Regions from separate parts of the Methylocystis sp. ATCC 49242 genome, predicted to be linked through region 3. Evidence: predicted binding sites of a transcription regulator. Region 3 holds the regulator's gene; each other region holds the start of a gene.

Region 1 (6,463 bases), 1.5 Mb from region 3:
CGTCGAGAGCGAAAGCCTGTTGAACGACGGCGCGGCGGCGGTGCTGTTCGTCATGGCGCTGGCCTGGGCGGAGGGTTCGGCCGGGCAGGGCGCGGGCGACACTCTCCTGACGCTGTTGAAGATCGTATTCGGCGGCGTCGCCGTCGGGGCCCTCTGCGGCGGGGCCGCAATAATTGCCTCCTTCCGCACATCGGAGCATTTGATCGAGGCGGCGCTGACGACCATCGCGGCCTTCGGTTCCTTCCTCCTTGCCGAACATTTCCATTTTTCGGGCGTGCTGGCGACGGTGACGGCGGGTCTGATGATGGGCAATCTCGGCCTGCTGCGCGAGGGAGAGGGCGGCTATCTCAGCCTCAAGGGCCGCGAATTCGTGCATGGCTTCTGGGAGTTCGCGGCCTTCGTCGCCAATTCGGCGGTGTTTCTGATGATCGGCCTCGATGTGGCGACAACTCCCTTCGAATCATTCGGGCTGCCGCTCATTTTCGCGATCATAGGCATCACGCTCGCCGGACGCGCGCTGACCGTTTATCCGCTCAGCGCGCTTTTCCTTCCCTCGCGCTGGAAGGTGACCTTCGCCGAGCAGCATGTTCTGTGGTGGGGCGGGTTGCGCGGCGCCCTCGCTTTGGCGCTCGCGCTATCGCTGCCGGCGACGCTGCCGATGCGCGACACGATCGTGGTCGTCACATTCGGCGTCGTCGCCTTCTCCATCGTCGTGCAGGGCCTGACGATGCCGTTCCTGCTCCGCGCCCTCGGCTTTCTGCCGAAGTAGGTTCAGTGCGGGAAGTGGAACAGTCGCCACATGGCCAGCGACATCGCCAGCATGGCGATGATCGAGAGCGCGAAGGCGAGCTTGAGGAAGAGCGGGCCGAACAAGGGCCGCTCCGGCTTCTCGCCGACATGGTAGACGCCGTTTACGTGGCGCACCCGGCGTCCGAAACGATCCGGTTTGCTGACCTTGCGGCGCGCGTCGAAAGATTCGCTGATCGAAAGACCGAGACGGGGCATGGCCTGACTCCCTGAAATTGACCGAAGGCGATCCGCTTCTGTCCCGAATTGGGACGGTGGATCGGCCTATGGTCCGGGGGCTTCAAGCCGTGTGCCGTCAGGCGATGATGTCGGGGGTCAGCTGGTCTTCGAGCGCCGAGATGCGGTCGCGCAACAGCAGCTTGCGTTTCTTGAGACGCTGGATCTGCAACTGATCTATCGCGCCGACGGCGATCAGCGCGTCGATGGCGGCTTCCAGGTCGTGATGTTCGAGACGCAGGCGCTCCAGCTCGGCGCGAATGGCGCTCTGCTCGGCGTCGCTCGGATTATCGTTCATCGCCGCATCCGTATCGCGCTTCACAGCGCGCGAGAATCGAATTTCTCCTCGGTGCGATTATCGCGCCGCACCCAAGTCGCGTTCAAGCGGAAATGGCGCCGCGTCTGTCGCGAAGCTTGTCACGCCTCATAGGCGTCGCGCATCTGGGCGATTTCCGCGATCTTGGCCTGAAGCGCGGACCAGTCGTCCCTCTCCGCGATGGGCGCCCAGATCGCCTCGACTTCGTCGATCAGCATCGTGCAGGGCGCGGGGCGACGGAAATAGGGGTGGTCGAGCCGCGCGGCCGGCGTCGCCTCATGCTCGGCGAGAGCAGCGCGCAGGGGCGCGAATTCTGCCGTCTCGTAAAAGGAGGCCGACGGGCTCGACCTGGCCCGATCCACGCTCGCGAGGCCGCCGCGCCAGTCGAAGAAGGTCTGCTCGAAGGGCGCCCGCGTCGCGATGAGGAAATCCACGAAAGCCTTGGCGAGCCGGGCGTCGGCCTCCTCACCCGCCGGCGCGAGCGCGAGCCGCCTCAGCAGCGCCGCGCGGAACTCCTGCTGGATGAGGCCCGGAAACACGTCCAGCGCCTTCTCGGCCGCCTCCAGCCCCGTCAAATGCAGGAGACATTCGGCAAGTCGGGCGAGATTCCACCCCAGCGCGCCGGGCTGCCGGCCAAAGGCATAGAGCCCGGTTTCGTCAAAATAGGCGGCCGTGAACTGCGGGTCGTAGGATGGCGCGAAGCGCCATGGCCCGTAATCGAAGCTTTCGCCGGTGACGTTGATATTGTCCGAATTCAGCACGCCATGGACGAAACCCGCCGACATGTAGCCCGCGCCGAGCCGGGCGACCCGGGCGACGACTTGCCCCAGAAAGGCGAGTGCCTTGGCGGGGCCGGGCAGCTCCGCCAGCGCGGGGAAATAATGCCGGCAGACATGGTCGAGCAACCGATCGATCGCGGGCTTGTCCTCATGGAAGGCGAGGCGCTGGAAGGTGCCGATCCGGATATGCGAATGCGACAGCCGCACCAGCACGCTGGAGCGCGTCGGCGAGGGCTCGTCGCCGCGCATGAGCGCTTCGCCGGTCTCGATCAGGCTGAAGGTCTTGGAGGTGTCGACGCCGAGCGCCTCCAGCATTTCGGTGGCGAGGATTTCGCGCACGCCGCCCTTCAGCGTCAGGCGTCCATCGCCGCGCCGCGACCAGGGCGTCTGGCCGCTGCCTTTCGTGCCAAGGTCGAGTAGGCGGCCGTCCGCGTCGTCGCGCAACTGAGCGAAGAGGAAGCCGCGGCCGTCGCCGAGATCAGGGTTGTAAACGCGGAACTGATGGCCGTGGTAACGCAAGGCGAGCGGCTGGCGCAGGCCGTCGGGCAGGGGCTCGAAACGCCCGAAATGGGCGATCCATTCCTCATCCGTCAGCCCATCGAGCCCAACGCGCGCCGCCCAGCGCTGGTTGCGATAGCGCAGCATATGCTTCGGGAAGCGCGCCGCCTCTACCCGGTCGAAAAAGGGATCACCGAGACCTTCATGGAGGGTCTCGGGGCGGTAGCTGTCGGTCACGGGCATGGGGCTGCGGTCTCTTTGATCTGGCGCGAGCAAGGAGCAAGCTATGCGCCAAAAAATAAGGCGGAGATCGCTCTCCGCCCATGGCTGCCGTTGACCCTCGTGGGTCGTCGGGATGATACAGTGATCGCTTCAGTGTCGCGTTTCACTGACCGCCAATTTGGCCAGTTCATCCTTTATCTGCAACTTCTTCCGCTTCAGCTCCAGGATCTTGGTTTCGTCCGCGTGGGGGTGGAGCTGTTCCTTCTCGATTTCCTTCTTGAGCGCCTCGTGGCGGCGTTGGAGTTCGACGATATGACCTTGCAAGGACATGCGAAACCTCCTTTGTAGCTCTCCTCTCGTCGAGCGAGGGCATAGCCAAGCATGCCACAACCATCGTGGCCCGCAAGGAGAGAAATCGTCGCGCGTCACAAATCTTTCACGCGCCGTCGGCCGAAATTTTACGATTCGCTAACAATTGAGCCGGCGGGGGCCCCTACTCCGGCCGATCGCCCCGGGAAAACAGGAATTTCGACGACCAGCGCCGTTGGCGCTTGCGCGCCGCCAGAATCGCCAGTATATGCGGGGCGCTCGAGCCGTTCAGCGGCTCTGGGGCGCGTAGCTCAGCGGGAGAGCACTACGTTGACATCGTAGGGGTCACAGGTTCAATCCCTGTCGCGCCCACCATAAAAATCAAGGGCTTGGCGAAAAACCGCCGAGCCCTTTCCTTTTCGGGGAAGCATGGGGGAAGCACGCGGGGGTAATTCGCGGTAAATGTTTCTCTCCGCGCCCGCCCCTCTCATTCTTCGCCCTGGGCGGATAGCAGATGGCATGATGCGCCGCGCAGTAGGGCGAGCCCGTGGCGGAAGCCTCGCCACAGAAGAGCGCCGGCGGATCGTCAATGCTCCCCAGGGCGAACTTGCACTGGCCGTGCTTCAGATCGAGGAAGGGAACGCCGATCATATCGAGGCCCTCGATAGAAAAAACCCCGCGCCAGTTCATCCGTGGTCGCGGGGCTCTCGTGTTCCGGCGAATGGACGACGCCGGCGTTTGCTCAACCTAAACAGGCAAGCCGCAATCCGCAAGGCAACTCACGCCGCGCCCGGAAGCGCCGACGACCTTCGCAGCCTGTTCGCGTGGACGGTCCGCCTCTGAACTTCTGGGCAGATCTGCCCGAATGTTATGCGGCTTCAGGTCATTCCGCTGTCCCTGCCTTTTCTTCGCGTCTTCGGCGAAGAGTTTTTCGAGATCGAGCGCGATGAGGGCAAGCTGGCCGGCGCTCAGGTGGCGACGACCTTCGCAGCCTGTTCGTCAGAACGATTGCTGCGGTCAGAACTTTTGCGCAGGTCTGCGCGAATGTTCTGCGGCTTCAGGTCATTCCGCTGTCCCTGCCTTTTCTTCGCGTCTTCGGCGAGGGCCCGCCGTTGCTTTGCCGCCGCCCATGCTGTCGAGAGGCATTGCGACCAGCTCCACCCGAGCCCGAGGCGCTTGCCGTCCCTGTAGCGCTTGTGAGCGTCGCGGAGGATCGCGGCCCGGTCATATCCGCCAGCGGGCGTCGCCATGTCTCACGTCCTCGGGGTGAGCCGCTCCCCGAGCGCCACGAGCGCCCGGCCTGCGGATATGGTGCGCGTCCCGACTTTAAGTGCCCATCCGGCGAGCCGGATTCGCCACAATAACGCGGCCAGCTCGAGCACGGTCTTATCGTGAATGGTCATCGTCTATTGTCCTCTGGTTGAGCCTCCGGCCCATAGGTGGCCAAAGCCGTCTATCTCTTTTTTTGGCCACCTATGGCCATCTTTGGTGGTCTCGCTCATAGGTGGCCATAGGTGGCCAGGTTTTTCGCGTGGCCATCTTTGGCCACCTATGGTTGAAGGCTCCACGTCCATTGCCCTTCCGGTCCGAATCCAGAGCGGGCCACCTTCACGCCAAGCGCCTTCTGCGCCCGCCTCACTGTCCGCCACGCCAGCCCATTCGCCTCGGCGGCTTCCTTCACGTCCTTCGCCGCCATCGGCCCGTCGGCAAGCAACGCCTTCAGGAACGTCTCGGCGTCGCTTTCGGCGCGCCCCTTGTCGCCGTCGGGCTCGCCAAGCAGCTCGCGCGGGCTTCCCTTCACCGCCTCGCCCCATTCGACATAGGAGGTTTCGACGCCCGGATGCCCGACGATGCCCGTCTGGCAGATTTCATAAGTGAAGCCATTGCCGTCGGGGCCGATGTTCGATTTTACGCGACAGACGATGCGCGGCGCTGGCCCGTCGTCCTCTGCCTTCTTCGCCGCCATCAGGACAATTCGCGCCACGGCGCCGAAGGCCAGCGAGCCGGAGAGGCGCTCCAGGGGCTCCCGTCCCGCCGAGCCTTTCGCGACATGCGTCACCCCGATCAGGGCCGCGTCCGTCGCCGCCGCAAGGTCCACGAGCGGCTGAAGCCCGCGCCTCGTTTCCGTGCTTTTGTGGCTGTCGCCGGTCACGGCGTTCACGATAGGGTCCACGATTATCAACGCCGCGCCTCCCGCCCGTTCGATCGCCGCCTGCAAGGGGCCAATGTCGCGGGAAGGGTCGAAGGCGCGGGCGATATCGCCGCTGTAGACGCCGCCGACGAAGAAGATGCGCCGCATATCCGCGCCCGAGGCGATCAGGCGGGGAACAAGAGTGTCGGCGGGGTCATCCTCGCCGGACCAGATGACGACGTTGCCAATGGGCGCGTGTGAGCCGTCGGGCCATGCGCCGCCCTTCGAAACAGTCGCCCCCATCCGCAGGCAGATGGTCGTCTTTCCGGCGCCGGGCGAGCCGCCGATGATGTGCAGCTTGCCCTTCGCCATCCAGCCGGGCCAGAGCCAACGAATGGGCTCGGGCTCGATTGCGTCGGCGCGGACCAGTTCGACTTGTGGCGCGGCTGGAAGCCCGACGACGATGCGCGACCGGTCGCCGCGTTGCTCGTGATATTCGGCGGCGGCGGCCGCGAGAATTGCGGGGTCAACGGTCAAGCGACTTCCTCCGCGTCGTCGTCTTCCAGGTCTGGGTCGCCGTCCAACTGGTCGAGAAGGTCAATCAGCATATCGACCACGGCTTCGAGGCGGTGGCGGAGGTTGCCGTCCAGTTCGACAAATAGGCGCTGGCTCATGGCGCCGCCTCGATCAGATCGGCGCAGGCGCGAATGGCGTCGCCCTTCTTCCACTCATTGCCGAGGTAGTCCTGCTCGATCGTCGCAATGAAGCGCAGGAGCGCCAGCGCCCCCGCGACCGTCTGCGGGCGAACTTCGAGAACCGCCTCCGCCGCGGCAAATTCGGCGCTGTCTTCGTCGTCGATTGCGTCCGCCGCATTGATTGCTTCAATGTGAAGCGCTTCGAGGCGCTCCCACTCGGCGATGGCCGCAAAGATCGGGTCAGCCATGGCGGCGGCCTCCCCGGATCGCGGAAACGGCCTTGCTCGCCTCATGGGCGACAAAGGCCAGCCACAAGGCGGCGAATGGGGCGAGGAAGAGAAGTTCGGCTGTGACTTTCCAAGGCATTGAGCAAGCCTTTCCCGTTCGCGGAAATGGTGGTTTCCGCGTTGTGTGGATGGCCCTAAGCGGGTATACCTAAATGTGTAAGCGATAGACCTAAATCTGTCAACCCGGATGGTGTCAAAAAGAT
Region 2 (6,463 bases), 550 kb from region 3:
CGGGCGCTCGGCGACGACATCAGGGACGTCTACGGCGAGGCCAAGGGCGCGGGTTATGACCCAAAGGTGATGCGAAAGATTGTCTCCCTGCGGCGGCAGGACCGGGCCAAGCGCGACGAGGAGGCGGAAATTCTGGACCTCTACCTCTCCGCGCTGGGGATGGCGTAGCCCCAGCCCCGATTGAACGGCCTTTCAAAGCCCCTTCCAGCCGCCCTAAAACTTCATCCTCGGGGGCGAATCGGAGGCGGCATGAAGTGGCGCAGAACGGCATTCAAGCGGCTCGACGGCTCAATCGACGTTATGGAGGACGACTGGAGCCTCTCGGACGGCGGCCTCTCCCTCGCCCGGCTTTACCGGCTGAAGGGAGGCCCGCAGGACGGGCGATGGGCGTGGTTCGTGCAGATCGGGCCGGATGGCGCGCCCGCCAACAGCGGGACCGGCGTCTCCCTCACCGGCGCGGAGGCCCGCAAGGCCTGCGAAGACCGATTGCCAGAGGCAGTCAGGGCGCGGCTTCAGGGCATAGACGGCCAAGGCTGAGGGGCTATGCCAAATGATTTGTCGCGAACTGCCATTTGTTTTGTCGCGCTACAGGCATTTTTCGTCCTGCCTGTCCGCCGCCGGCCGCGACTCCCCGGCTCCCGCCCTTGCCGGCGGCGGGCGCATCGCCTAAACCCGCGCCCGAAACAGGAGGCGATATGAGCGATATCAGGCGAATCGGCGCGGGTCCGCGCATGAGCAAGGCGGTCGTGCGCGGCAACGCGGTCTATACGGCGGGCCAGGTGGCGGAAAAGACCAAGGGCGGCTCCGTCGCCGATCAGACCCGCGAAATTCTCGCGCTGATCGACGAGTTGCTGGCCGAAGCCGGCAGCGAGAAGGCGAAAATCCTCTCGGCGACCATCTATCTCTCCGACATCTCGACCTTCGCCGAGATGAACAGCGTCTGGGACGTCTGGGTCGACAAGCAGAACCCGCCGGCCCGCGCGACGGTCGAGGCGAAGCTCGTCACGCCCGACTACAAGGTCGAGATCGCCGTCATCGCTGCGAAGTGACGCCCGAGAGCGGATTGTCGGGGTCGTAGGCGTAGCGCAGCGTCTCGAAACGCATTGCCCGCGTGTCGATCAGCAGGAGGCGGCCGACGAGGCCCTCGCCGAAGCCGACGATCTCGCGCACGACTTCGAGCGCCATCATGGCCCCGACGACCCCGGTCAGCGCGCCGAGAATTCCCGCCTCCTCGCAGCTCGGGACGGTTCCCGGCGGCGGCGGCTCGGGAAACAGGCAGCGATAGGTCGGGTTCGGCCGACCGTCGGGGGCCGTCTCGAATGGCCGCAGCGTGGTGAGCGAGGCGTCGAAGCCCCCCACCGCCGCCGTCACCAGCGGCTTTTTTTCATGAAAGCAGGCGTCCGAGACCAGATATCGCGTGGCGAAATTGTCGGAGCCGTCGGCGACGATGTCATATTGCGCAATGAGCCCGCGGGCGTTGTCGTCGTTCAGCCGCAGCGCATGTTTCTCGACCGCGACATGCGGATTGAGGCGCGCGATGGCCTCCTGCGCGCTCTCGACCTTGGGCCGCCCGACGGCGTCGGTCGCATGAATCACCTGCCGCTGCAGATTGGAGAGTGAGACGACGTCGTCGTCGACGATCCCGATGGTCCCCACCCCGGCGGCGGCGAGATATTGCAGCAGCGGCGCCCCCAACCCGCCGGCGCCGACGACGAGCGCGCGGGCGCGCTTCAGTTTCTGCTGGCCGGGACCGCCGACCTCGCGCAGCACCAGATGTCGGGCGTAGCGTTCGATCTCCTCGCTGGTAAGGCTCATTCAATCCTCGGCGCGCAGGGCGCTTGCATAAAACGTCAGCCCGGCGATGCTGCGAAGACGTTGATTCGCGCCCAGAACAGCAGGTCGGCTTTCCCTGATGACCATAGCGGCTCCGCCGTCCGGCCTCCAGCCGGAGGACTATGAAGAAATCGAGGCCGCCGTCATGGAGACGGCGCGCGGCCGCTGGTTTCTGGCCGAATATGCGCGACGCGTGCGCGACGCCGAGAGCGCGCGCATGCTGGCGGCGATCGAACGGCTGGAGGCGCGGCTCGAGGCGCAGAACGCGCTGGCGCCGGCGGAGGCGTTCAGCATCGCCGAACGCCTGAGCGAACTCTCCTGGTCGCTTCGCGAACGCGGCGTCGAGGATTTCGTCTGCGGCAAGATCGACGCGCTGGCGCGGGAGTTCAATGGGGCTGGCGGCGCGGCGCGGAAACGCGCGGCGGCACAAGAGCCCGGGAGCGCTGCGCCTGAAATCGCCGTCGCCCCGATCGCCGCGCCCGCGGCGCAGCCGGAGCCGCTCGCCTCGGCGCCGGAGCCGATCATGGCGATGGATGCGAGGCCGGAGCCCGAGGCGGCGCCAGAACCCGCGCCGGTCGATCCGCGTCTCGAGGCGCTGTTATGGCTGGATCGGCTGCCGCTTGTCGACCGGATGTCGCTCTTCGCCTGAATTGCGCAGTGCCTCGACGCCGACTCCCCCGAGGGAGGCGGCGCCGCGCGCATAGGCGATATTGTCGAGAAACTGACGCGCGCAATTCTCCCAGGTGAAGCTCAGCGCATGGGCGCGCGCAGCGGCGCGTGGAATGTCGCGCGCCGCGAGCGCCGCCGCGCGCAAATCCTCGTCCAGCGCGCCGGCGCCGCTCGCGCCGACGACGTCGAGCGGCCCCATCACGGGATAGGCGGCCACCGGCAGGCCGCAGGCCATCGCCTCGAGCAGCACCATGCCAAAAGTATCGGTGCGGCTGGGGAAGACGAAGACGTCGGATGACGCGTAAAGCGCCGCGAGTTCACGGCTGTTCTTCAGGCCCAGAAAATGCCCGTCGGGGAAGCGCGCTTCGAGCGAAGCCCGGGCCGGGCCGTCGCCGGCGACGAGCTTCGTTCCGGGCAGATCGAGCGCGAGAAACGCCTCGATGTTTTTCTCCACCGCGAGGCGGCCGGCGTAGAGGAAGATCGGCCGCGGAAAATCGAGGGCCGTCGCCGCGCGGGGAGAGAACACCCCATGGTCTACGCCGCGCGACCAGCGCAGCAGGCGGCGGAAGCCCCGTCCGTCGAGTTCGCGGGCGAGGCTCGGCGTGGACACCATCACCCCCGCGCCGGCGTTGTGGAAGCGGCGCAAGGCGGCGTAGGACAGGCCGACCGGAAGTCTGGAACGGGCGTGGATGTATTCGGGGAAGCGCGTGTGGAAGCTCGTCGTAAAGCACCTTCCGTCGCGCAGGCAGACGGCGCGCGTCGCGAGCCCGATCGGCCCTTCCGTGGCGATATGCACATGATCGTAACCGCTCGCCAGCCGTCGCCGCACGGCGCGGGGCGTCGCCAGCGCCAGCGAAATCTCCGGATAGCTGGGCATCGGAAAAGCCATGAAGTCGCGCGGCGTCAGAAAGTCGATCTCCGCGCCGAGCGCCCGCGCCGATTGGGACAGCGACTCCAGCGAGCGCACGACGCCATTGACCTGCGGGCGCCAGGCGTCCGTCGCGACGAGAATGCGCATCAGGCCGCCGCCGCCCGAGGCGGCGGCAACGCCTTCACTCTCCTCGCCGCGAGCGCAGCCTCGCGCTCCGCGGCCGTGGTCCGCCAATGAATGATTTCGAAGCCGCCGCCGTCATGTTCGACGATCGCCGTGCAGCTTTCCACGAAATCGCCGGTGTTGAGATAAAGCACGCCCTCGATCGTCTTGATCGTCGCATGGTGGATATGGCCGCAGATCACGCCGTCAACTCCGCGGCGCCCGGCCTCGGCGGCCAATGTCTTCTCGAAGTCGCCGATGAAATTGACCGCGTTCTTCACTTTCATCTTGGCCCAGGCGGAGAGCGACCAGTAGCCGACGCCGAACAGGCGGCGCGCGCGGTTGAGCCAGGTGTTGGCGACGATGGCGAGGTCATAGGCCCAGTCGCCGAGGAAGGCGAGCCAGCGGGCGTTGCGCACGACGATGTCGAACTGGTCGCCATGGATGACGAGCATTTTCTTCCCGTCGGCGGTTTCGTGGACCGCTTCCTCGATCACCTCGACGCCGCCGAAAGTCAAACCCGCATAGTCGCGGGCGAATTCGTCGTGGTTGCCGGGCACGTAGATCACGCGGACGCCCTTGCGCGCCTTGCGCAGCAGCTTCTGCACCACGTCATTGTGCGCCTGCGGCCAGTACCAGCCGTTCTTCAGTTTCCAGCCGTCCACGATGTCGCCGACGAGATAGATCTGATCGGCGTCATTGTGCTTGAGGAAATCCAGGAGAAGGTGGGCCTGCGCGCCGCGCGCTCCCAGATGCAGGTCGGAAAGGAAAATCGTGCGATACCGCCTGGCGGCAATATCCGTCATATCGTCCGTCATGAATTCCGTTGAGTTCGTTTCGGGCATGAGCGTCATCGCCTCCCGCCTTCGCCGCTTAAGGACATTCACCAGATTCACGTCACAGTCCGATGACAGCGGGGCCGGATCGCCGTCCGCGGTTGCGTTCGATATTTCGAACGAAATCGGCTAGTGTGCCGTCCGGTTTCGAATCGAAGGAGCGGGCGCCGCAAGGGCGCCGAAGGCCATGGGCGTCGAAGGTCGCGACAAGCAGAAAATCCTCGAGGCCGGAGCTCTGGCGCTTTCCGGCCAGCTCGGCGCGACCGTTCAGCGGCTGCGCAAGGCCTATAATCTCTCGCTTTCAGAGCTCTCGCAGCAGTCTGGGGTCGCCAAATCGATCATCAGCCAGATCGAGCGCAACGAGACCAATCCGACGCTCGCGACCATCTGGCGCCTGGCGCAGGCCCTCGACGTCTCGATCGAGCGCGTGTTGCAGACGACCGAGGACGAGCCCTTTCTGGAAAAGGTCACAAAGGCCGACACGCCGATCCTGCTGTCGGACGACGGAAAGTGCCGGCTCGCTATCATAGGCTGGATCAAGACGGTCGAATGGCTGCAATGCTACGAATTCTCGGCCGATCCCGGCGGCGTGCTCGAGTCGGACGCCCATCAGCGCGGCTCGGTCGAGAGCCTCTCCGTGCGCGAAGGCGAACTCGAGGTCGAGGTCGCAGGCGTTAAGGAAACCGTGAAGGCGGGCGAGACGCTGCGCTACCGCTGCGACCGGCCCCATGTGATCAGAAATCTCGGCGCGACGCCCGCGCAGGCCATGATGGTGTGCATTCTTAAGGCCGCCGTGATGGAATAGGCTTAATGGCCAAGGTCAAGGATGACGCCGAGCGGCGGCTGTCGATGCTCGCCGCCGCCATTTCGGCGATCGGCGGGGTGCAGGTCGCATTTTTTCCGATCTGGTTCGGGGCGCGCGGCCTCGGCGGCGGGGAAATCGCGACGCTGCTCGCCGCCGCGCCGGCCGCGCGCATCGTGTCCAATCTCGCGGGAACCCATTTCGGCGATCGCCGCGGCGATTATGGGCGGCTGATCCTTCTGCATCTCCTTGGCGTCGCGCTGATCTTCATCGCCATGGATTTCGCCTATGGCTTCCTCGCCCTTTTCGCCGGCCACACGGCTTTGTGCTTCGTGCAGGGGCCGATCGGACCGCTCAATGACGGCCTCGTGCTCGACGAAGCGCGGCGGCGACGCGAGGCGGGTTTGCCGGCCCTGCGGCTCGCGCGGGTGCGCGCATGGGCGGCTGGCGCCGTGCTGGTCTTCATGCTCGGGGCCGGGCCCGTCGCACGCGCCATGCCCGACGACGCGCTGATCCTGATCATGGCGGCGATCTCGGTCTTTTCGCTCGTCACGAGCTTTTTCCTGCTGCGGGGCTTCGAGGCTGGCCGGCCGCGAGAGCCCGCCCGGCCCATCGACGACCCGACGCCGCTGCGTCGTCCCGGGCTCCTCGCCCTGATCATCGCCTGCGCCGCGCTGGTCCACGGCAGTCACGGATTCATCACCGTCTTCGGTTCGCTGCAATGGGCGGCGAAAGGGTTCGACGCCACTTTCATCTCCATCGCCTGGAGCGCCGCCGCCTTCTCCGAAGTGGCGTTCTTTCTTTCGGCCACCCGCTGGTTCGGCGGCGAAAGGCACGCGGCGCCGCTGATGGCGGCGGGGGCCGCCGGCGCAGTGCTGCGCTGGGCGCTGCTCGCGAGCGACCCTGGCCCGGCCGGGATCATCGCGGCGCTGCTGATGCAGCCATTCTCGGGCGCGGCGCTGACGCTCGGGCCCGCCTATCTGATCGCGGAGCTGGGCGGCAAGGCCTATACGGCGCGGGTGCATGGCTGGCTCGCGGCCGCCAATGGCGTGACGCTGAGCGCCTCTCTCTATTTCTCCGGGCCGTTGAACGCCGCTTTCGGCGTGCAGGGTTATCTTGCCATGGCCGCGATGGCGGGCGCGGGACTGTTGCTGTCCCTTCCTGTCGCGGCGGCGGTGCGCAATGGCGTCATAAAAGACGAAAGGCGAACGACGCCGGTCGCCCGCCCTGCTCTCGTGAATGAAAGAGATCCCACCGCCTGACGCTTCAGGCCGCGGAACGATCCGTCAG
Region 3 (6,463 bases):
ACGCTGTCCGCGCCCGCGGCGGACGCCGCCCCGGACAACTGAGACGCCCTCGCCGGCGTCTCAGGCGAACGCCGCCGGATCGAAGCTGCGATAGGTGGAGCAGAATTCGCAGGTGACGCCGATGCGGCCGTCGTCGCCGACCATGTCGGCGCGCTCCTGCTGCGTGAAGCTCCTGAGCAGCTTCTCGATGCGCTCGGTCGAGCAGCGGCAGAATTCCTCCAGCGCGCGTTCGGCGAAGACCTTCACGCCGCGCTCGTGGAACAGGCGGTAGAGCAAGCGCTCGCCCGACAGGCCGGGGTCGATCAGCTCATGGTCCTCGATCGTCGCCGCAAGGGCCTGACCTTCCGTCCAGGCGTCGTCCTCATCGGCTTCGTCGAGAACGCCCGCGCCCTCCGGCGCGTCGCCCGGCGACAGGTCGCGCGCCCTTGCGCCGCCCGAGGGCAGATATTGCAGCAGCAGGCCGCCCGCCCGCCAGCTGCGGCCCTGCGGCGTCACGACCTCGCCGACGGCGAGGCGCACATAGGAGGGGATCTGCTCGGACTGGCGGAAATACATATGCGCCGCCTCCGCGAGGCTCTCGCCCTCGAGCGGCACGACGCCCTGATAGCGCGCGGCGTCCTCCTCGCGCTCGATGGTGAGGGCGAGATGGCCGCGCCCCAGGAGCGCCGACGGCGCCGGGTCGGTCATCTCCTCGACGCGCGCGAGATCGAAACGCGCGAAGCCGCGCAGCTTGCCCGGCGCGTCGTAATCCACGACCAGCATGTCGACGGGGCCGTCGCTGCGCGTCTGCAACTGGAATCGCCCGTGCGACTCGAGGATCGAGCCGAGCAGCGTCGCAAGCGCGATCGCTTCGCCGAGCAGGCGCGCGACCTGCGGCGGGTAATCGTAGTGCGAGAGAATGGAGTCGACGGTCGGCCCCAGCCGCACGAGGCGCCCGCGCAGGTCGAGCGGCTCCACTGCGAAAGGGAGCACGCGATCGTCCTGCGCCTCGAAAGAGACCGGCCTGCTCGGCGCCTCGGCCATCACGCCGCGCCCGGCGCGAGACACCAGGCGAGCACGCCCTTCTGGGCATGCAGGCGGTTCTCGGCCTCGTCGAAAACAACCGACTGCGGCCCGTCGATCACTTCGTCCGTGACTTCCTCGCCGCGATGCGCCGGCAGGCAATGCATGAACACCGCGTCCTTGTCGGCGGCGCGCATCAGCTTCGCGTCGACCTGATAGGGCGCGAGAACCTTGCGGCGGAAATCCTCGTCCCTGTCGCCCATCGACACCCAGCAGTCGGTGATGACCGCATCGGTTCCCGCGACGGCGGCGTAGGGGTCGCGCGTGACGTTCATCGCCACGCCATTGGCTTTCGCCCAGTCGACAAGCTCAGCGGCCGGCGAAAGTTCGGCCGGGGTCGCGACATTGATCGCAAAGCCGAAGCGCGCCGCCGCATGCACCCAGCTCGCGAGCACATTATTGGCGTCGCCGATCCAGGCGACCGTGCGCCCCGAGATCGGCCCGCAATGCTCCTCGAAGGTGAGCACGTCGGCCATGATCTGGCAGGGATGCGAGAGCTTGGTGAGCCCGTTGATGACCGGGACAGTCGCGTGGCGCGCGAGTTCCGTCAGATCTTCATGCGAGAGGATGCGGATCATGATCGCGTCGAGGAAGCGCGAAAGCACGCGCGCCGTGTCGGCGATGGTCTCGCCGCGGCCGATCTGCATTTCATTGCCGGTGAGCATGATCGTCTCGCCGCCGAGATCGCGCATGGCGACGTCGAAGGAGACGCGCGTGCGGGTCGAGGGCTTGTCGAAGATCATGCCGAGATATTTGCCGGCGAGCGGGCGCCCGGTCGGCTCCACGCCCTTCACACGCTTCGCTTTCAGCGACTTGGCGAGATCGAGGATGCGTCGAAGCTCTTCGCCGGAATGATCGCAGATGTCGAGGAAATGGCGTGGCCTTGTCATGGAATGCGCGGTCATCAGGCCGCTCCCAGTTTCGCCGCCGGAGCCGCAAGCCGCGCGCAGGCGGCGAAGAGACGCCGGACGGCCTCGGCGATATCGCTCTCGTCGATGATGAGCGGCGGCAGCAGTCGCACGACATTGTCGCCGGCGAGCACGGTGAGCAACCCTTCCGCGCGCGCGGCGGCGGCGAAGTCGCCATTGGGGACGCGCGTCTTGAGGCCGAACATGAGCCCTTCGCCGCGCACTTCCCCGATGATCGCAGGATAGCGGTCCTCGAGCTCCGCGAGACGCTGGCGCAGCAAGGCGCCGAGCCGCGCGACGCGGAGCATGAAGCCGTCTTCCAGCACCACGTCGAGCACGGCGGAGCCGACAGCCGTCGCCAGCGGATTGCCGCCGAAAGTCGAACCATGCGTGCCGGCCGTCATCCCTTTCGCCGCCTCGCGCGTCGCAAGGCAGGCGCCGATAGGGAATCCGCCGCCGAGCCCCTTGGCGAGCGCGACGACGTCGGGCGTGACGCCGGCATGTTCGCAGGCGAGGAATTTCCCCGTGCGGCCGACGCCGCATTGCACTTCGTCGAGCACGAGCAGCAGGCCGCGCGCGTCGCACAGCTTGCGAATGTCGGAGAGGAAAGCCGGCGGGAAGACGCGCAGTCCGCCCTCGCCCTGAATGGGCTCCAGCAGCACGCCCGCCGTTTCATCCGTGATGGCCTTCTCGACCGCGTCGAGATCGGCGAAGGGAACCTGATCGAAACCCTCGACCGGCGGGCCGAAGCCCTCGAGATATTTCGGATTGCCGCCGGCGGCGATGGTCGCGAGCGTGCGGCCGTGGAAGGCGCCCTCGAAAGTGATCAGACGATAGCGTTCCGGCTGGCCGTTCGCGGCATGATATTTACGCGCGGTCTTGATCGCGGCTTCGACCGCCTCGGCGCCGGAGTTGGTGAAGAAGACGATGTCGGCGAAAGTCGCCTCGGCGAGGCGCCGGGCGAGACGCTCGGCCTGCGGGATGCGAAACAGATTGGAGACATGCCAGGGCTGTTCGGCTGCGGCCTTCAGCGTCGCGACGAGATGCGGATGCTCGTGACCCAGCGACAGGACGGCGACGCCCGACGCGAAGTCCAGATAGCGGTCGCCGTTCTCGGCGACGAGCCAGGCGCCTTCGCCGCGCGCGAAAGAGATGTCGGCCCGCGCATAGGTCGGATAAAGCGCAGAATTCAAAACCGTGCTCCAGTGCTCAGGCGACCGCAACGCCGTGCGGGGCTGAAAAACAAAGCGCCGCCCTTTTCAGGGCGGCATTTTGAGCCCTTGATTTTATGCGCCCGCGCCTCTGCGGTCAAATCTCGGGCCTCGAATGCCGACGCGGCGGTCCTATGGCGCGGGCGAGGAATCGGTTTGCAGGCGTTCCGTGACCTTCGAACTGAGTCTTGAGAGCAACACCCTTGCACAAAGCTTGCAGAAAGCCTGTTGAGAACGCCGCCTTTCGCTTGCCAGCGACTCCCGCCCGTGATTCAACTGGGTCAGTAACGTTTCCTGCCGGCGCTGGCTGCATGTCGCGCCCGGCGTTTCTCGAGTTTCGATCCGCGTCAAGTCGCCGCTGGCGCCCTCCAGCGCAGCGGGCGGTGAAGGATTCTAAATCCGCGCTCGAACCGACCGAGTGGAGGACAGATATGTCTTGGACCGATGAACGCGTCGAGCTGTTGCGTAAACTTTGGAGCGACGGACTCAGCGCGAGCCAGGTCGCAGCCGAACTTGGACCCGGCATCACGCGCAACGCGGTGATCGGAAAGATCCATCGTCTGGGTCTCGCGGAGCGCGCCAAGACCGCCGCCGCGCCGCGACCGCGCGCCGCAAAGGCGCAGCGTCAGGCGGCGCCGCAGCCGCGCGCAGCCGGCCATGTCGTGCATGGCAATGTGGCGCTCGCCTTCGCGCCGCAGGCGATGGTCGTCGCCCGCGCGCAGCCGCAGGAGGAAGAAGTCGTGATCCCGATGTCGGAGCGCGTGACGCTGATGGACCTGCGGGAGTCGATGTGCCGCTGGCCGATGGGCGATCCGACGACGCCGGAATTCCGCTTCTGCGGCGGCAAGTCGCCGATCGGCGGCGGCCCCTATTGCGCCTATCACGCGCGCGTCGCCTATCAGCCCGCGCAGGATCGCCGCCGCGCCCGCGACCAGCTGCGCGCGCCGCGCTACGCCTGACAAAATGAAAGGCCGCGACTTCAGTCGCGGCCGAATGTTTCGTCGAAGGAATAGCCGGCGCCGCGCACCGTGCGGATCGGATCCTTCTCCCGCCCGCGGATCAACGCCTTGCGCAGACGGCCGACATGGACGTCGACAGTGCGCTCGTCGATTTCCGCCGACATGCCCCAGACGCTGTCGAGAAGTTGCGCGCGCGTGAAGACGCGGCCCGGCTTCTCCATGAAATATTCCAGCAACCGATATTCCGTGGGGCCGAGATGAATCTCTCGGCCCGACCGGCGCACGCGATGCGTGTCGCGGTCGAGATCAATGTCGCCCAGCCTCAACTTCGAGGCGACGCGCTCCGGGCGCGCGCGACGCAGCAGCGCGCGCACGCGCGCCATCAGCTCCGGCGTCGAGAAGGGCTTCACCACGTAATCGTCGGCGCCGACGGAAAGACCGCGCACGCGTTCGCTTTCCTCGCCGCGCGCCGTCAGCATGATGATCGGCATGTCGCGGCAGGCCTCGCGCGCGCGCAGGCGTCTGCAAATTTCGAGACCCGAGACGCCCGGCAGCATCCAGTCGAGAATGACGAGGTCGGGCGGCGTTTCCGCGATGCGCAGCTCCGCCTCGTCGCCATTGTCGACATGCTCGACCTGATAGCCTTCGGCTTCGAGATTGTAAGTGAGAAGGAGCGCGAGCGACGCTTCGTCTTCGACAACCAGTATGCGCGGCGCGCGATCGCTCTTGCCCTCCCGCATTACCGCGGGAATGCTGTCATTCATTGCGAAGCCTCTTCACTGTCTCCGCCGAACTGGGCGACGCGTATTTTCGGCCGCTCGGTCGGCATCGGCTCGCCGGTCACGAGATAGACGATCGTCTCGGAAATATTCGTCGTGTGGTCGCCGATGCGCTCGAGATTCTTCGAGCAGAACAGAAGATGCGTGCAGAAGGAGATGTTGCGCGGATCCTCCATCATGAAGGTGAGAAGATCGCGAAACACCGAATCCTCGAGCGCGTCGAGATCGGCGTCGGTCTCCCACACCGCCCGCGCGCGCTCGACGTCGCGCAACGCATAAGCGTCGAGGACGTCCTTCAATTGCATCGACGCGATTTCATGCATCGACTTGAGGCCCACGAGGGCGCGCGGAAAGCGCGCTTCCGACGCGATCTTCAGCGTGCGCTTGGCGATGTTCTTGGCGAGGTCGCCGATCCGCTCGATGTCGCCCGCGATGCGGATCGCGGCGATGCATTCGCGCAGATCCACCGCAAGAGGCTGGCGCCGCGCGATCGTCAGGACCGCGCTTTCCTCGATCTCGCGATGCAGCGCGTCGAGACGCGCGTCGCTCGCGACGACGCGATGGGCGAGATCGACGTTGCAGGTCGACAGCGCCTCCATCGCTTCCGCGAGCATTTTCTCGGCGATGCCGCCCATCTCCGCGATGCGGCGTCCGAGCGCCTCGAGATCGCGGTCGTAGGATTTGACGATATGTTCGCTCATGGCGATCATTCCTTGATTCAGATCAGCCGAAGCGGCCAGTGATGTAATCGAGGGTGCGCTTTTCTCTCGGCTTGTTGAAAACCTCGTCGGTGTCGCCGAATTCGACGAGCTCCCCGAGATACATGAAGGCCGTGTAGTCCGAGACGCGCACCGCCTGCTGCATGTTGTGCGTGACGATCGCGATGGTGTACTGATTGGCGAGTTCCTCGATCAGCTCCTCCACCTTCGCGGTCGAGATCGGATCGAGGGCCGAACAGGGTTCGTCGAAGAGGATGACCTCCGGCTGCACGGCGACGCTGCGCGCGATGCAAAGTCGCTGTTGCTGACCGCCCGAAAGGCCGAGCCCGCTGGTGTGCAGCTTGTCCTTCACCTCATCCCACAGCGCCGCGCCGCGCAGCGCCTCCTCGACGCGGGCATCCATGTCGCCGCGCGAAAGCTTCTCGTAAAGGCGGATGCCGAAGGCGATGTTCTCGTAAATCGACATAGGAAAGGGCGTCGGCTTCTGGAAGATCATGCCGACGCGCGAACGCAGCGCATTGATATCGACGGCGGGATCGAGAATGTTCTCTCCGTCGAGTAGCACCTCGCCCTCGGCGCGCTGGCCGGGATAGAGGTCATACATGCGGTTCATGACCCGCAGCAGCGTGGACTTGCCGCAGCCCGACGGACCGATGAAGGCCGTCACCTTGTTGGCGTAGAGCGGCAGGCTGATGGATTTCAGCGCGCGGGACGAGCCGTAGAAGAAATCGAGGCTGCGCACCGACACTTTGGCCGGCGGTTCCTTGGGAGCGTTGGCGGCGATGTTCATTCAGGATTTCCTCCGTCCGGCGCTGACCGCGCGGG

What was found. The regulator PhoB, encoded in region 3, activates phosphate uptake and scavenging genes when phosphate is short. The targets are predictions, from matches to a motif close to TGTCATNNANCTGTCAT.
Region 1: a site for PhoB is predicted at 3,262-3,278, ahead of MET49242_RS08545 (YdcH family protein). Genes of this name have one in related genera too.
Region 2: a site for PhoB is predicted at 4,432-4,448, ahead of MET49242_RS18645 (UDP-2,3-diacylglucosamine diphosphatase). Genes of this name have one in related genera too.

Annotation. Positions count from the first base shown of each region.
Region 1 is NZ_KE124774.1:1,328,968-1,335,430, reverse strand. Features, by position in the region: gene MET49242_RS08565 (sodium:proton antiporter) at 1-769, shown strand, start outside; gene MET49242_RS08560 (hypothetical protein) at 772-1,005, opposite strand; gene MET49242_RS08555 (YdcH family protein) at 1,103-1,321, opposite strand; gene MET49242_RS08550 (protein adenylyltransferase SelO) at 1,441-2,859, opposite strand; gene MET49242_RS08545 (YdcH family protein) at 2,989-3,168, opposite strand; tRNA gene MET49242_RS08540 (tRNA-Val) at 3,448-3,522, shown strand; gene MET49242_RS26575 (GcrA family cell cycle regulator) at 3,529-3,798, opposite strand; gene MET49242_RS08530 (hypothetical protein) at 4,116-4,397, opposite strand; gene MET49242_RS25510 (hypothetical protein) at 4,401-4,550, opposite strand; gene MET49242_RS08525 (AAA family ATPase) at 4,697-5,815, opposite strand; gene MET49242_RS25745 (hypothetical protein) at 5,812-5,952, opposite strand; gene MET49242_RS08520 (hypothetical protein) at 5,949-6,221, opposite strand; gene MET49242_RS26360 (hypothetical protein) at 6,214-6,339, opposite strand.
Region 2 is NZ_KE124774.1:3,402,772-3,409,234, reverse strand. Features, by position in the region: gene MET49242_RS18675 (DUF2312 domain-containing protein) at 1-168, shown strand, start outside; gene MET49242_RS18670 (hypothetical protein) at 250-537, shown strand; gene MET49242_RS18665 (RidA family protein) at 696-1,049, shown strand; gene MET49242_RS18660 (molybdopterin-synthase adenylyltransferase MoeB) at 1,033-1,815, opposite strand; gene MET49242_RS18655 (hypothetical protein) at 1,913-2,482, shown strand; gene MET49242_RS18650 (glycosyltransferase family 1 protein) at 2,432-3,520, opposite strand; gene MET49242_RS18645 (UDP-2,3-diacylglucosamine diphosphatase) at 3,520-4,380, opposite strand; gene MET49242_RS18640 (helix-turn-helix domain-containing protein) at 4,559-5,176, shown strand; gene MET49242_RS18635 (MFS transporter) at 5,182-6,435, shown strand; gene bfr (bacterioferritin) at 6,460-6,463, opposite strand, start outside.
Region 3 is NZ_KE124774.1:2,850,376-2,856,838, forward strand. Features, by position in the region: gene MET49242_RS23485 (sensor histidine kinase) at 1-42, shown strand, start outside; gene MET49242_RS15905 (Hsp33 family molecular chaperone) at 61-1,023, opposite strand; gene argF (ornithine carbamoyltransferase) at 1,023-1,967, opposite strand; gene MET49242_RS15915 (aspartate aminotransferase family protein) at 1,967-3,163, opposite strand; gene MET49242_RS15920 (GcrA family cell cycle regulator) at 3,613-4,140, shown strand; gene phoB (phosphate regulon transcriptional regulator PhoB) at 4,161-4,904, opposite strand; gene phoU (phosphate signaling complex protein PhoU) at 4,901-5,620, opposite strand; gene pstB (phosphate ABC transporter ATP-binding protein PstB) at 5,643-6,428, opposite strand; gene pstA (phosphate ABC transporter permease PstA) at 6,429-6,463, opposite strand, start outside.